3 regions of the Photobacterium kagoshimensis genome follow, and region 1 is predicted to be linked to each of the others. Evidence: predicted binding sites of a transcription regulator. Region 1 holds the regulator's gene; each other region holds the start of a gene.
What was found. Region 1 encodes PurR, which represses purine synthesis genes. Its sites were predicted from a motif close to TNANGNAAACGTTTNCNTNA; they were not measured.

Region 1 (4,852 bases):
AAGCTAACCCTAAAAAACCCGTTGTTATTGGTGCAGATAAAGGCGCATCAGTCGAACACATGCTCAAGCTTTTGGCACTATTGCAACAACATGAAATCAAAGCAACACAATTACTAATGGAAGAGGAAGCACAATGAAACGCTTAGTCTTAGCTACAACTTTGCTTTTAACCGCCACATCAAGCTTGGCGAATGAGCGTATTATCAGTGCGGGTTCAGCCATTACTGAGCTTTTAAATGCTATCGGTGCAGAGCAAAGCATTGTCGCAGTCGATGCCACTAGCCGAAGCTTAGTCAGTAAAAACACGCCAACCCTTGGCTACCATCGCGCACTTTCAGCAGAGAGCTTAATTGCATTAACCCCAACACGGTTACTGGGTTCTGAAGAAATGGGACCCCAAACCACCCTAGATCTGATGAAGCAAGCTGGCGTAGAGGTCAACATCCTTAATTCAGGCGAAACAGTGAATGCTCTTCTAAAACGCATAGATAGCATTGGTGAAATCACAGGTAAGCAAACCAAAGCAAATCAGCTAAAAGAAAGGGTAAAACAGCAAGTTGCTAATATAGAAAAAAATAACAAACGTTCAAATACCGCCAGTAAAAAGCCGGTAAAAGTATTATTCCTATCGATTCATGAAGGCCGCCCTGCAACCGTAGGTGGACGAAATACCACCGCGGATACCGTGATTCGCCTTGCTGGCGGCATTAATCCAGCGGCAGAACAAGTGGAGTCTTATAAACCGATTTCGGCTGAATCCATGCTTGAAATGCAACCCGATCTCATCATGCTAAGTAGCCGTACTTATAACTCAATTGGTCAAGCTGATGGTTTGTTTGAGGAGCTACCACTGCTTACAGCAACCCCCGCAGGCATCAATAAAGCCGTCGTTGTCATTGATGGCACCGCTTTAATTGGTGGCTTAGGGCTTAAAAGCCTGAGCGAAGCTGAACGCTTAAACCGTGTTTTCTACCCTTAATCGTCGAGTATTCGTTACGTGTCCGTTATGCAAATCCAAAGACTTCCATTAAAAGTTGTTTTCCCTATTGGGTTGAGCTTGCTCTTCCTTGCGGTGGCAACATCCGTGATTGTTGGCCCTATGGCTATAACTCTCAGTCAAAGCTTAAAAGCCTTTACGCCTTGGCAAAGTGAATTGCCCGCACATATCCAGATTGTGATCCAACAAATAAGGCTGCCACGTACCTTATTATGTATTGCGATTGGTGCCATTCTCGCTTTATGTGGCGCCGTTATGCAGGGGCTGTTTCGAAATCCACTGGCTGATCCTGGCATTATTGGCGTATCAGGTGGGGCAAGTTTAGGTGCTGCACTGGCTATTGTTCTTTTTGGCTCTTTAGCATCATCTTTCCCGATCCTATTAACATTAGGCACTGTGCCTATCATGGCATTTCTTGGGGGCGCAGTAAGTACTTGGCTGGTTTATACACTTGGCACAGACAAAAATGGCACATCCGTGACCATCATGCTGCTAGCCGGTGTAGCTATCGGAGCCTTATCAGGCGCGGCTTTAGGTCTAATGAACTATTTTGCCGATGATCAGGCCTTGCGTGACTTATCATTATGGACCATGGGATCATTAGCGGGTGCAACATGGCCAGGGATTACGTTGGCATTTACGACCTTAGGCATTCTAATGTGGATCTTTGACCGTCAAGCAAATGCACTTAATGCTTTTTTGCTGGGTGAAGCTGAAGCCAAACACATGGGTGTAAATGTACAAGCCCTCAAACGTAGCTTAATTTTACTGTGCGCGGCTGGCGTTGGTGTCTGCGTATCCCTCACTGGTGTTATTGGATTTGTCGGCCTAATCATTCCACACTTAGGCCGTATGCTTGCAGGCCCTAACCATAAAACACTGCTGCCACTTTCAGCACTATTGGGAGCTTTAATTTTACTGGTCGCCGACATGATCGCACGTGTTATTGCAGCTCCCGCAGAACTACCCGTGGGAATTATTACCGCTCTATTGGGTGCGCCCTTCTTCATAATATTACTGATTAAACAAAAAGGACGCCTATCATGATGGCAGGCTTTTCATGTTCTAAATTTCAATCTCAAGATAAAATCGCAATCACAGCGAAAGGATTAAATTTAGAGCTAGGCGGTAAAATCTTGCTTGATGAGTTCGATATAGAAATTCGACATGGCGAAGTCACTGCACTACTTGGTCCTAATGGTGCAGGGAAAAGTACCCTACTTAAAGTGCTGTGCGGCGAGTTAGAGGCAGGCGGTGAGATTCTGATTCATGGCAAAACCCACCATCAATGGTCAGCAAAAGATCTTGCCAAGTATTTAGCCGTTTTGCCCCAGCATAGTAGTTTAAGCTTTGCGTTTACTGCTCAAGAAGTTGCGGAGCTTGGTGCATTACCACTTGATCTAACGCGTGCTGATGCGACTAAAACAGCTGCTACTATGATGCAAAAAACCGAAGTGACAGCCCTTTCAAATCGGCTGTACCCTTCTTTGTCTGGTGGCGAAAAACAACGGGTTCATTTTGCCCGCGTGCTTACTCAGCTTAGCGAAGCGAAAGAAAATGCTATTTTGATGCTCGATGAACCAACATCAGCACTTGATTTAGCGCATCAACATAAAACATTACAACTCGCACAACATATGGCTAAAGCAGGAGCAGCTGTTATCGTCGTATTGCATGATCTAAACCTTGCTGCACAATATGCAGACCGCTTAGTTATTGTAAAAAATGGAAAGATACAGGCTGATGGCGATGCTTGGCATGCATTAGATTCTCAGAATATTGAGCGAATCTATGGCTGGCCTGTCACGATGACCAAGCACCCTACACTTCAACACCCAGTTATTCTATAGTCGCTCGTTATGTAATCCTTACAATGCACAAATAAATGCATACTGATGCATCAAATTTTACGCAATTTACATTATTATTGTTGATGTTTATCAAGTATTGCCATCTTGATAGACAGAAACGTTGCACTGTGCGCTACACTCAGTAAAATGTGAACGCAAGCGATTAACAATGTAACGCTACCAAATCCATAAAAGCCGCTCATCTGAGAAGCGGCTTTTAACGTTTATACAAGGTCTCTAGCGACATACAGCACTCGAAATGAAAGAGTTGGCGCTATGTATAGCTTAAAAAGATCCTCTTTATTGCAATTATTAGAAGAATAACTATGGCAACGATTAAAGATGTTGCACGTATGGCTGGAGTTTCAACAACAACAGTCTCGCACGTGATTAATAAAACACGCTTCGTAGCAGAAGCAACACAAAAAAAAGTGTTAGCAGCCGTTGATGAACTTAACTATGCACCAAGCGCTGTTGCTCGCAGCCTAAAATGTAACACTACCCGCACAATTGGTATGTTGGTCACCAAGTCAACCAACCCCTTTTTTGCTGAGGTTGTACATGGCGTAGAAGAATACTGCTACAAAGAAGGCTACACACTTATCCTGTGTAACACTGAAGGTAACCTATCTAAGCAACGCGATTACCTGCGCATGCTCGCCGAAAAACGCGTTGATGGCCTAATGGTGATGTGTTCGGACCTTGATCAACGTCTATTAGACCTATTAGAACGTCAAAATGACCTACCTATGGTTGTGATGGATTGGGGTCCTGAAAGTCCACACACGGATAAAATTCAAGACAACGCAGCCATTGGTGGCTATATCGCAATCAAGCACTTTATTGAAAACGGCCACACTAAAATTGGCTGTTTATCAGGTCACAATGAAAAATCAACCTGTCGTGAGCGCTTAAAAGGCTTCCAAAAAGCGATGGACGAAGCAAACCTAACCGTTAATGAAGATTGGATTATCGAAGGTGACTTCGAGTGTGAAACGGCCGTGAAAGCCGCTGAGCAATTCATTGCGATGAAAGAACGTCCAACGGCTATTTTCTGTTTTAACGACATTATGGCCATGGCGATGATCAGTACTTTCGTTCAGAATGGCGTTCGTGTTCCTGAAGATATATCTATCATTGGTTACGATAACATCGAGCTAGCACCTTTCTTCTCGCCACCGTTAACGACAATCCACCAGCCTAAACGCCGTTTAGGTAAAACAGCGATTGAAATCTTGATGGAACGCGTGAAAGATAAAAAGCACGAAAACCGTGTTTTTGAAATGTCACCTGAATTAGTTGTACGTAAATCGGTTCATAAGCTTAACTAACTATTCGCTTTACGCATAAACATTGAATAGCCGACGACCCCATATCGTCGGCTTTTTTTATTCATTCCCGCCACGCTAAACCCTCCTTTTTTACATAAATATTTAATATGTAACAATAAAATTACTTTTAGATTTGAAATAAGTTTGCTTCATTTACCCAATGATTTATTTAATCCCTGAATATTCTCTCTTCATAAAGCAGTAATAATTGAAGCAACATCACATTTTCCCCAGCATAGAGTAAACGCTTTTCTGCTATTTACGATATGCTTATTACGTCACGAACAGGGCAAACTACTTGAAAAAGTAGGACGCAAAGCTTCCGGCCTAACAAAGTGTTATTTAATAAAAATTAACACATTCAAGGTAGCGGGGTTACCGATGGATTTACTGCAAACCTGCTTTAGGGTTTGACATGCTTTTGACATACATTAAGTGTGCTTTGCTAACCTAAACTCCTCGCTTATATGTTAGGTGACTCCCAAGATTTATTTCACCGAGAAGTCGCATGGATAAACCAATACTTAAAGACACTCTAAAATTATTCGATAGTTTTGGCAGTGTTAAATCCCGCTCAATGTTTGGCGGTTTTGGCATTTTCGCAGGCGAAACAATGTTTGCACTGGTAGTAAAAAATAAATTACACCTTCGCGCGAATGCAAAAAACATTGAAG
Region 2 (4,852 bases), on a different contig from region 1:
GACGTTGATTAGCATGCGAAATACAGGATTCGACTTTAGCGATAACTTGGGATTGAAGTGAGGGCATGGTGTGCTTTAGGTTGCTGGTGGAGCAGGCAGTATAAATAGTTTAGGGAAACGCGACAATAATAGCTAGCTCTTGCTTAATGCCTTGTTGGCTGCGATGAGCTTGGAGAAAATCGTCCCAAACAGGCAATAAAAAAGGAAGCCGAGGCTTCCTTTTTTCTATCAAGATTCGCTGGCTTAATGCCGAGGCAAACTTACTTGATGTTAGCGAAATCGCGTAGGATTGCCGCTTTATCTGTTGCTTCCCAAGGGAATTCGTCACGACCAAAGTGGCCGTATGCCGCCGTCTTTTGGTAGATAGGCTGAAGTAGGTTCAGCATTTCTTGTAGACCGTAAGGGCGTAGGTCGAAGTTCTGACGAACTGCTTCGATGATGATGTCGTGAGACACTTTTTCAGTACCGAAGGTTTCAACCATGATAGATGTTGGATCGGCAACACCGATAGCGTAAGACAGTTGGATTTCACAACGATCGGCCAGGCCTGCTGCAACGATGTTTTTCGCTACGTAACGTGCTGCGTATGCTGCACTGCGGTCAACTTTTGATGGATCTTTACCAGAGAATGCACCACCACCGTGACGTGCAGCGCCACCGTAGGTATCAACGATGATCTTACGACCTGTTAGACCACAGTCACCCATAGGGCCACCGATAACAAAACGGCCGGTTGGGTTGATGAAGAAGTTAGTGTCTTTGTTGATCCACTCTGCAGGCAGTACTGGCTTGATGATTTCTTCCATTACGGCTTCACGTAGATCCGGTGTGGTTACTGAATCACAGTGTTGCGTTGAAAGCACAACTGCATCGATACCAACAATTTTGCCTTGGTCGTATTGGAAGGTCACTTGAGATTTCGCATCTGGACGAAGGAAGTCTAGTTTACCGCTCTTACGCACTTCAGCTTGCTTCTTAACAAGAAGGTGAGAGTAAGTAATTGGTGCTGGCATTAGGATGTCAGTTTCGTTGGTAGCGTAACCGAACATAATACCTTGGTCACCTGCGCCCTGCTCTTTAGGGTCTGCTTTATCAACACCTTGGTTGATGTCTGGTGATTGCTTACCGATGGTGTTTAGTACAGCACAAGAATTGGCATCAAAGCCCATGTCTGAGTGAACGTAACCAATTTCACGCACTGTTTCACGTGTGATTTCTTCGATATCAACCCAAGCTGATGTCGTTATTTCACCGCCAACCATTACCATGCCGGTTTTTACGTAAGTCTCACAAGCAACACGTGCTTTTGGGTCTTGCTCTAGAATTGCATCCAATACTGCATCAGAAATTTGGTCTGCAATTTTATCTGGATGACCTTCAGATACTGACTCAGAAGTAAACAGGTGTTTTGCCATGAGAATTCTCACTTGTAGGTATTCATAATAGTAATATAAGTAGCACTTTTATGCGGGCTAGGTGCCGTTCTATTCACACGTATATACGTTCGTATGTATAGAGCTACTTCCGTCTAGACGGCTATAATACGCAAACGAGAGTGAAAATCAACAATACTTATTTTGTGGTTTCTAAATATTGATGACGCAAACGATTACTTTAACTGTGCGAAATTTCTGCGTTTTTGTGGCACTAAGGTAGCAGCTTGTTGAAAACAGACTTATTTTGTTCAGGAAATCGTTTGCAGTAAGGGTAAATACTTTGCGACAATACCCGCCCGCCGATTCCTGGTTAATTTGCTGCGCCTGATACAGGTAGTTTTAAGACAAGCAAATAACCATATTACAACAGTCTACGAACCTCTGGAGCAGACATGTCTTCTCGTAAAGATCTAGCTAATGCAATTCGTGCCCTAAGCATGGATGGTGTTCAACAAGCTAACTCAGGCCACCCAGGCGCACCTATGGGTATGGCTGATATCGCTGAAGTACTGTGGCGTGGCCACATGAACCACAACCCACAAAACCCTGAGTGGGCTGATCGCGACCGTTTCATTTTGTCGAACGGCCACGGTTCAATGCTAATTTATTCTCTGCTTCACCTGACGGGTTACGATCTTTCTATCGAAGATCTGAAGAACTTCCGTCAACTGCATTCTAAAACACCGGGTCACCCTGAATATGGTTACGCACCGGGTGTTGAAACAACAACAGGTCCTCTAGGCCAAGGCATCACTAACGGTGTTGGTATGGCAATGGCTGAAAAAGCCCTAGCTGCACAATTCAACCGTGAAGGCCACGACATCGTTGACCATAACACGTACGTGTTCATGGGCGATGGCTGTCTAATGGAAGGTATCTCTCACGAAGCCTGTTCACTTGCTGGCACATTAGGCCTAGGCAAGCTTGTTGCATTCTGGGATGACAACGGCATCTCTATTGATGGTGAAGTTGAAGGCTGGTTCTCTGACGATACGCCTAAGCGTTTCGAAGCGTACGGCTGGCATGTGATCCCTGCGGTTGATGGTCACGATGCTGACGCAATCAACGCGGCAATTGAAGCGGCTAAAGCAGAAACCGGTCGTCCAACGCTTATCTGTACTAAAACAGTTATCGGTTTTGGTTCACCAAACAAAGCGGGTACGCACGACTGTCACGGCGCACCACTAGGCGCTGAAGAAATTGCAGCAACGAAAGCGCAACTTGGCTGGAACCACGGTCCATTTGAAATCCCTGCTGATATCGCAGCACAGTGGGATGCAAAAGAAGCGGGCGCAGCGAAAGAAGCAAGCTGGAACGAGAAGTTCGCAGCGTACCAAGCGGCTTACCCTGAGCTAGCAGCAGAATACAAGCGTCGTGTAAACGGTGAACTACCTGCACAGTGGGAAGAAAAAGCATCAGCAATCATTGCTGATCTTCAAGCTAACCCAGCGAACATCGCATCACGTAAAGCATCACAAAATGCACTAGAAGCATTTGGTGCTATGCTACCAGAATTCATGGGCGGCTCGGCTGACCTTGCGCCTTCTAACCTGACTATGTGGTCGGGCTCTAAATCGCTAACAGCTGATGATTTCGCGGGTAACTACATCCACTATGGTGTACGTGAGTTCGGTATGACAGCTATCATGAACGGTATTGCGCTACACGGTGGTTTCGTACCATACGGCGCAACTTTCCTAATGTTCATGGAATACGCGCGTAACGCAATGCGTATGGCTGCACTAATGAAAGTGCAAAACATCCAAGTTTACACCCACGATTCAATCGGCTTAGGTGAAGATGGTCCAACGCACCAACCGGTTGAGCAAATTGCTTCACTGCGTCTAACGCCAAACATGAGCACATGGCGTCCATGTGACCAAGTTGAATCAGCGGTAGCTTGGAAACTGGCAATTGAACGTAAAGATGGCCCAACATCGCTAATCTTCTCGCGTCAAAACCTTGCACAGCAAGAACGTAACGCAGAGCAAGTGGCCAACATCGCTAAGGGTGGTTACATCCTGAAAGATTGTGTGGGTAAGCCTGAGCTAATCATCATTGCAACAGGTTCTGAAGTTGAACTAGCAGTAGAAGCAGCAGCACAACTAACGGCTGAAGGCCGTTTGGTTCGCGTAGTTTCTATGCCAGCAACAGACGCGTTCGATAAGCAAGACGCAGAATACCGTGAGTCTGTACTGCCAGCTGACGTAACAGCACGTATCGCTGTTGAAGCAGGTATTGCTGACTTCTGGTACAAGTACGTTGGTTTCGGTGGCAAGATCATCGGTATGACAACATTTGGTGAGTCTGCACCTGCAGGCGAGCTGTTCAAAATGTTCGGTTTCACCACTGAAAACGTTGTGAACACAGCCAAAGAACTACTTGCGTAATCGTACGTAGTTTATGCTGAATAAAGGCTTCCTTCGGGAAGCCTTTTTTATTGATGGATATGAAATTGGCTGCAACTCAAACGGTATTTATGTGGGCTAAGCATATAAATGTTAAATGGTGAGAAGAGTCACATTTATGGTGATTCTGGGCAGAGCTTGTTATACACTTACGCGGCTTAATTCTTATGTAGCACGGATATGACACTAAAAGTCGCAATTAACGGATTTGGCCGTATTGGCCGCAGTGTGTTACGCGCCCTGTACGAGAGCGGTAAACACCAGCAAATAGACATCGTGGCAGTCAACGAGTTGGCTGAGCCAGAAGCAATGGCTCACTTGTTGCAATACGACACTAGCCATGGTCGTTTCTTTAAGCCTGTCTCTCATGATCAGGAGCACTTGTTTATAGCCCATGAAAATGGTGAACAAGATTCAATTCGCATCCTTCATCAAAGTGATTTAAACCTTCTTCCTTGGCGTGATCTCGACGTTGACATCGTATTCGACTGTACGGGGATCTTTGGTTCGCGTGAAGATGGCTTAGCCCACATTCAAGCTGGCGCTAAGAAAGTGTTATTCTCACATCCTGCTGCCACCGATATCGACAATACAATCATTTATGGTGTAAACCATGAAACACTGAAGCCAGATGACCGCATAGTGTCGAATGGTTCGTGTACCACTAACTGTATTGTCCCTGTTATTAAAGTGTTGGACGACGCCTTCGGGATTGAGTCGGGCACCATCACAACGATTCACTCTTCCATGAATGACCAACAGGTCATTGATGCGTACCACACCGATTTACGCCGAACTCGCGCTGCTAGCCAATCAATCATTCCTGTTGATACTAAATTACATTTAGGAATTGGCCGCATTTTTCCGAAACTTTCTGACAAGTTTGAAGCTATTTCGGTCCGAGTACCGACAATAAATGTGACAGCGATGGATTTAAGCGTCACAGTTAAAACAAATGTGAAAGTTAATGACGTAAATCAATCACTGTTGGACGCGACTCGTTGTACA
Region 3 (4,852 bases), on a different contig from region 1:
CGGTCAATTTCGTTAATAGGCGGCCATAAGGTGGAAAAGCTGTTTGAGTCGTCATCGCGTATCTCCCATCCATAGTTACAGTACGCAATTTGTTATTGACCTAACAACCAATAACTTACTGCTTATTCTCACAACGTATCAACTCCATTTAAGCCTATAAAAAGACCAGTTGGCAACAAAATATTTACAATTCTGCTGCCAACCTTACGCTATTTGCCGAGCTTATCTTCCAACCATTCCATGATTGTCAGCATTGAACGGTGGTAGCCATCATGCAATGGTTTCTCTGATAAGCTGACAGCCTTGCCACCGTAGCTAGACATCGCAATTAATTGATTATCAGATTCAGGGCACACAGGATCATTTTTAAGGCTAATGCCAAGCATAGGCACATCGACCTTACGGCGTCCTAATAATCCCTGATGCTTAAGTGACCAAGCTGGTAAGTGGGCCAACAAGCTTTGTCTTGATACACCATGTTTACCCATGCGAGAAGCAATCATATCCAGATACATCTGTGGCATTTGATCGAGCAATTTAGGCTGGGATAAAAAGCTATGAATCGCTCCGCCCACACTGATACACGTTTTTAAGCGAGTGGGTTCTAAAAACCCTAAACGAATCGCTGCATTACCGCCAAAACGTAAGCCCATCATGGCAACACGGTGATGATCGACCCAAGGTACCTCTTTGATTTGCTGTAATAATGCCTGATGTAGGCGACTGGTATCTTCCGTTAATGGCCATCGAGCACTGTGGCCGACCGATGGCATATCCAAGGTCACCATCGCATAGCCAGCAGGGGCCAAGTAATCACGGTATAACGGCCACAAATCACTTTGCAATGTGTCTAACCCACCACTCACAATCACAGTGGGCAGCAGCTTATCGGTACGTGGTAAATGAATGAAGGCTTGGAAAGTTTTACCTTCATATTTCACATCAATGGTTTTCATTTGATGCGGCGACAACTCCATCGCTTCACGGTAGGTTTGGTTTGCTTGTACCTCAGCTTGCGCGGCTAACGTGTCCCCTTTTAGGTGCGGGTAAGCAGCAATACTGTAATAAGTACTCGATTTTAGCAGCTCATCAATGGCTTTTTCAGGCTGTTTACCTTCAACATATTCACGTGATTTTTTATGATGTTGGCCAGCCAATTGCGACCATTCATAGATCCAGTTTCCAGGTTTATAGCCAATCACAGTATCAAGCTGTTCTTCCGACGTACGAGGGGCTTCACTTCCCGCTAAACGCGCGAACAGTGCTTCCATCTCTATAGGATCAACGCCCTGCCAGATCCACTGAGGACGGCGTAAACTACGATACCAACCATGCTCAGTATCGCCATCAAGTGCATTGTGTACACCTGAAGCCTTTGGATGAGCAATACGTACTAAGCTTGAAGTTTCTTTAGATGTCTGGCGAGGTGCAAACAACTTTTCAGATAAATTCGACTTTGATGGTTCAGACACGGTGTTCTCCATAGCAACAACGATAACAACGATAAAACGGGACGCTTGCTGTTAGATACAAGCCCTTAAAAGCAGTCATTACCGAGAAATAGTACCTAAGAGATAATATATACCGACTACGCCAAGTATAACACTCATCACACCTTGGTTTTATTGGCTTTATTGATGGAGAGCAAACCTTAACGCAGAGATAAAAAAAGAGACGCCTTAAGCGTCTCTCTCAAATATAGCTTTGTGGCTATAGCAAATTATTTCTTTGAGATAGGCTCAACGAAAGTAACGGCCATATCCCATGGTTGTTCAATCCATGTATCTTGAGCAATATCAACCACGTAGTCATCGATAAGGTGCTTACCAGCAGGCTTAGCACAAACCGTAACAAACTTCGCTTTCGGGTACATTGCACGGATCATTTCAGCAGTGCCGCCAGTATCAACAAGATCATCGATTACGATGAAGCCTTCACCATCGCCGTCTGCTTGTTTTAGTACTTTCATTTCACGCTGGTGATCGTGGTCGTAACTTGAGATACATACGGTATCAACATGACGAATGTTAAGCTCACGCGCTAGGATTGCCGCAGGAACCAAACCACCACGACTAACTGCAATAATACCTTTCCACTGATCAGCAGGAAGCAGTTTCTCTGCTAGCTGACGTGTGTACATTTGCATGTTGTCCCATGTAATGACGAACTTATTACTCATATCCGATGAACCTCTAATCAGCGAAATTGTTCACTGTAAACCTGTGTTATAGAAAAATAATTTTAGCAAGAAATAGTGCAGCAATAACCCAAACGCTCGCGTTTACTTCGCGTCCTTTACCACTCATCAATTTTACAACTGCATAAGTGATGAAGCCAAGGCCAATACCTTCTGCAATCGAGTAAGTCAGTGGCATTAATAAACACACCACAACCACTGGCGCAGCTTCGGTTAAATCGCGCCAATCAACACTTACTAAGCCAGACATCATTAGAATGGCAACATAAAATAGTGCACCTGCCGTTGCATAGGCTGGCACCATACCCGCCAATGGGGCAAAAAACAATGCACAGAAGAATAATACACCAACCGTTACGGCTGTAAGACCTGTACGACCGCCAACTGCCACACCCGACACACTTTCAACAAAAGAGGTGGTATTGGATGTACCCAGTAATGCACCAACAGATGTTGCTGTACTATCGGCCAATAGCGCACGGTTTAGACGTGGTAGTTTACCATCATCACCAATCAGGTTTGCTTTTGTTGCAACGCCCACTAACGTGCCAGCAGTATCAAACAGGTCAACAAATAGGAAGGCGAATACAATCGAAATCAAGCCCACTTCCATCGCACCTGAGAAATCAAGTTGCAAGAAGGTTGGAGCAATACTTGGTGGCATTGACATCACACCGGTATACGTCACATCACCGAATAAAATACCCACTAATGTCACGGCAAGAATCGCCATCAACACTGCCGCTTTATAGCCACGATGAACCAGTGCAATCGTTAAGAAAAAACCTAATGCTGCTAATGCCGCGGGTAAACTGGTTAAGTCACCCACATGCACCAAGGTCGCAGGGTTACCCACAACGATGCCTGAGTTTTGCAGCGCGATAAACGCGAGGAATAAACCAATACCTGCTGAGATACCAGTTCGCAGTGATAATGGAATCGCATTAATGATCCATTCACGTACTTTCAAGACACTCAATACAATGAAACATAGACCAGACAGGAATACTGCCGCCAGCGCGACCTGCCATGTATGCCCCATGCCTAATACAACGCTATAAGTAAAGAAGGCGTTAAGACCCATACCAGGAGCTTGAGCGACTGGGTAATTAGCAACAAAGCCCATAATGAAACAACCAATCATTGCCGCTAAACAAGTCGCGACAAAAACAGCACCGTGATCCATACCGGTTTGCGATAGCATCGTTGGGTTAACAAAGATGATATACGCCATGGTCAGGAAGGTCGTTAAACCAGCCAACATTTCAGTGCGAACGTCAGTACCGTGTTCTTTTAGTTTAAATAGTTTCTCAAGCATTGCTCTCGATTCCTTGGAGATTTACGCAGCAGTTATAAAGGTAAATTCATCAACAAGCGTTGGCATAAACGTTAAGTAAACGATTAGGTAAACGTTTGCTATTTTGGGTTTAGGTGCGCAATTATATGCCTCTACCCTATGAAGATCCAGTAATGAGATGCAGAATGCTGTAATTTAGCGCCAAGTGAACAAAAAACTCACCAAACAATTAGAGCTAATAATCTTAACAAATAAAATCAATAACTTAGAGTGGATGTAATTGTGCGTTAATTCATCACTTCAAAAGTTATCTACTTCTCATTAACAAACATTTCATCAAGTTCAGTCATTAATATGGACCTTTATGAATAATGTAATCGAATACAGCATGCAAACGACAATCAATTCCAATCGATATATACGAACTTGATTTTATAAGGAGGCGTTATACCAAAAAGAAAGTTGGAAGATAAAAAAACGCCACCCCAAAGTGGAGTGGCGATAGAATGTTGCAAATAACGTCATAACGCTATTTTAAATTCTTAAATAAGGGGGGGTGAACAATACTGTTCAAAGAAAATAGTGTTCATCACTCACTATTTTCTGAAAATTAGTAACCGAAGTAGCTCGGGTATTGGAAGTTCGCAGTGTAAACAGAGCGGTTGTTCCAAAATGTTGCAATAGAGTCAAAAACTTTCATTTTAAATCACCTTTTCATAAGTTATCCAAACACATGCACAGTTAGCATGGCTCAATTCCCTGGAGCAATAACCTTCACTGGTACACTTAATCTCAGTTCCTTGGAGGCGATATATCGGGTTCATCCTGAACAGTTAGTGTGTTGTTGTCATCTCTTCATAAGATGCAGAAACTATAACCAAATCGTAATTTACTTACAAGCATTTTCTTTAAGTGGATCACACTTTTTCTATTTAAATTGGTTGCCACTTGAGTAAATGTAATTAAATTACCAAAACAAGATAAGCAACCTGTTTAGCAATTACTATTAGGCATATAAGCCTACCAATATGGTTTTTGAATCAAAAAACCATTCCATAAAGACATGTGCACGTCACCGTAACAACAATACCTATAATGCCTGTCATTACAGCATGCGTTATTCTTCTATAGCTAAAAGCCCCGCTTCGCTTTGTAACGTGCCCTAGCTCTTATACTGACTGGACTGAGGGTATATTTCCCTGTCCCCCCTACACCCACAGTGGTATCCTTGAATGCACTTGGATAGTAAGTTGTGCTACAAAAGACGGCTTATTAATAGATATTCATCTAGTGAATTCAGTGGCTACCTTATAGATCGACTAGATTATTACGGTGCCACTACTGATATTCAAAGGGAG

Region 2: the regulator PurR is predicted to act here: its motif matches at 1,598-1,617, upstream of metK (methionine adenosyltransferase).
Region 3: the regulator PurR is predicted to act here: its motif matches at 3,599-3,618, upstream of L4C35_RS08200 (NCS2 family permease).

What each region holds. Positions count from the first base shown of each region.
Region 1 covers NZ_JAKJSO010000018.1:43,224-48,075, forward strand. Annotated here, with positions in the region: gene L4C35_RS17045 (ExbD/TolR family protein) at 1-137, shown strand, start outside; gene L4C35_RS17050 (heme/hemin ABC transporter substrate-binding protein) at 134-979, shown strand; gene L4C35_RS17055 (FecCD family ABC transporter permease) at 1,007-2,044, shown strand; gene L4C35_RS17060 (heme ABC transporter ATP-binding protein) at 2,044-2,847, shown strand; gene purR (HTH-type transcriptional repressor PurR) at 3,174-4,178, shown strand; cyclic di-GMP riboswitch class I at 4,457-4,561, shown strand; gene L4C35_RS17070 (TfoX/Sxy family DNA transformation protein) at 4,687-4,852, shown strand, end outside.
Region 2 covers NZ_JAKJSO010000025.1:17,740-22,591, forward strand. Annotated here, with positions in the region: gene L4C35_RS20420 (SprT family zinc-dependent metalloprotease) at 1-67, opposite strand, end outside; gene metK (methionine adenosyltransferase) at 261-1,415, opposite strand; gene tkt (transketolase) at 1,829-3,826, shown strand; gene epd (erythrose-4-phosphate dehydrogenase) at 4,025-4,852, shown strand, end outside.
Region 3 covers NZ_JAKJSO010000011.1:90,556-95,407, forward strand. Annotated here, with positions in the region: gene crl (sigma factor-binding protein Crl) at 1-55, opposite strand, end outside; gene frsA (esterase FrsA) at 210-1,472, opposite strand; gene gpt (xanthine phosphoribosyltransferase) at 1,721-2,179, opposite strand; gene L4C35_RS08200 (NCS2 family permease) at 2,226-3,515, opposite strand.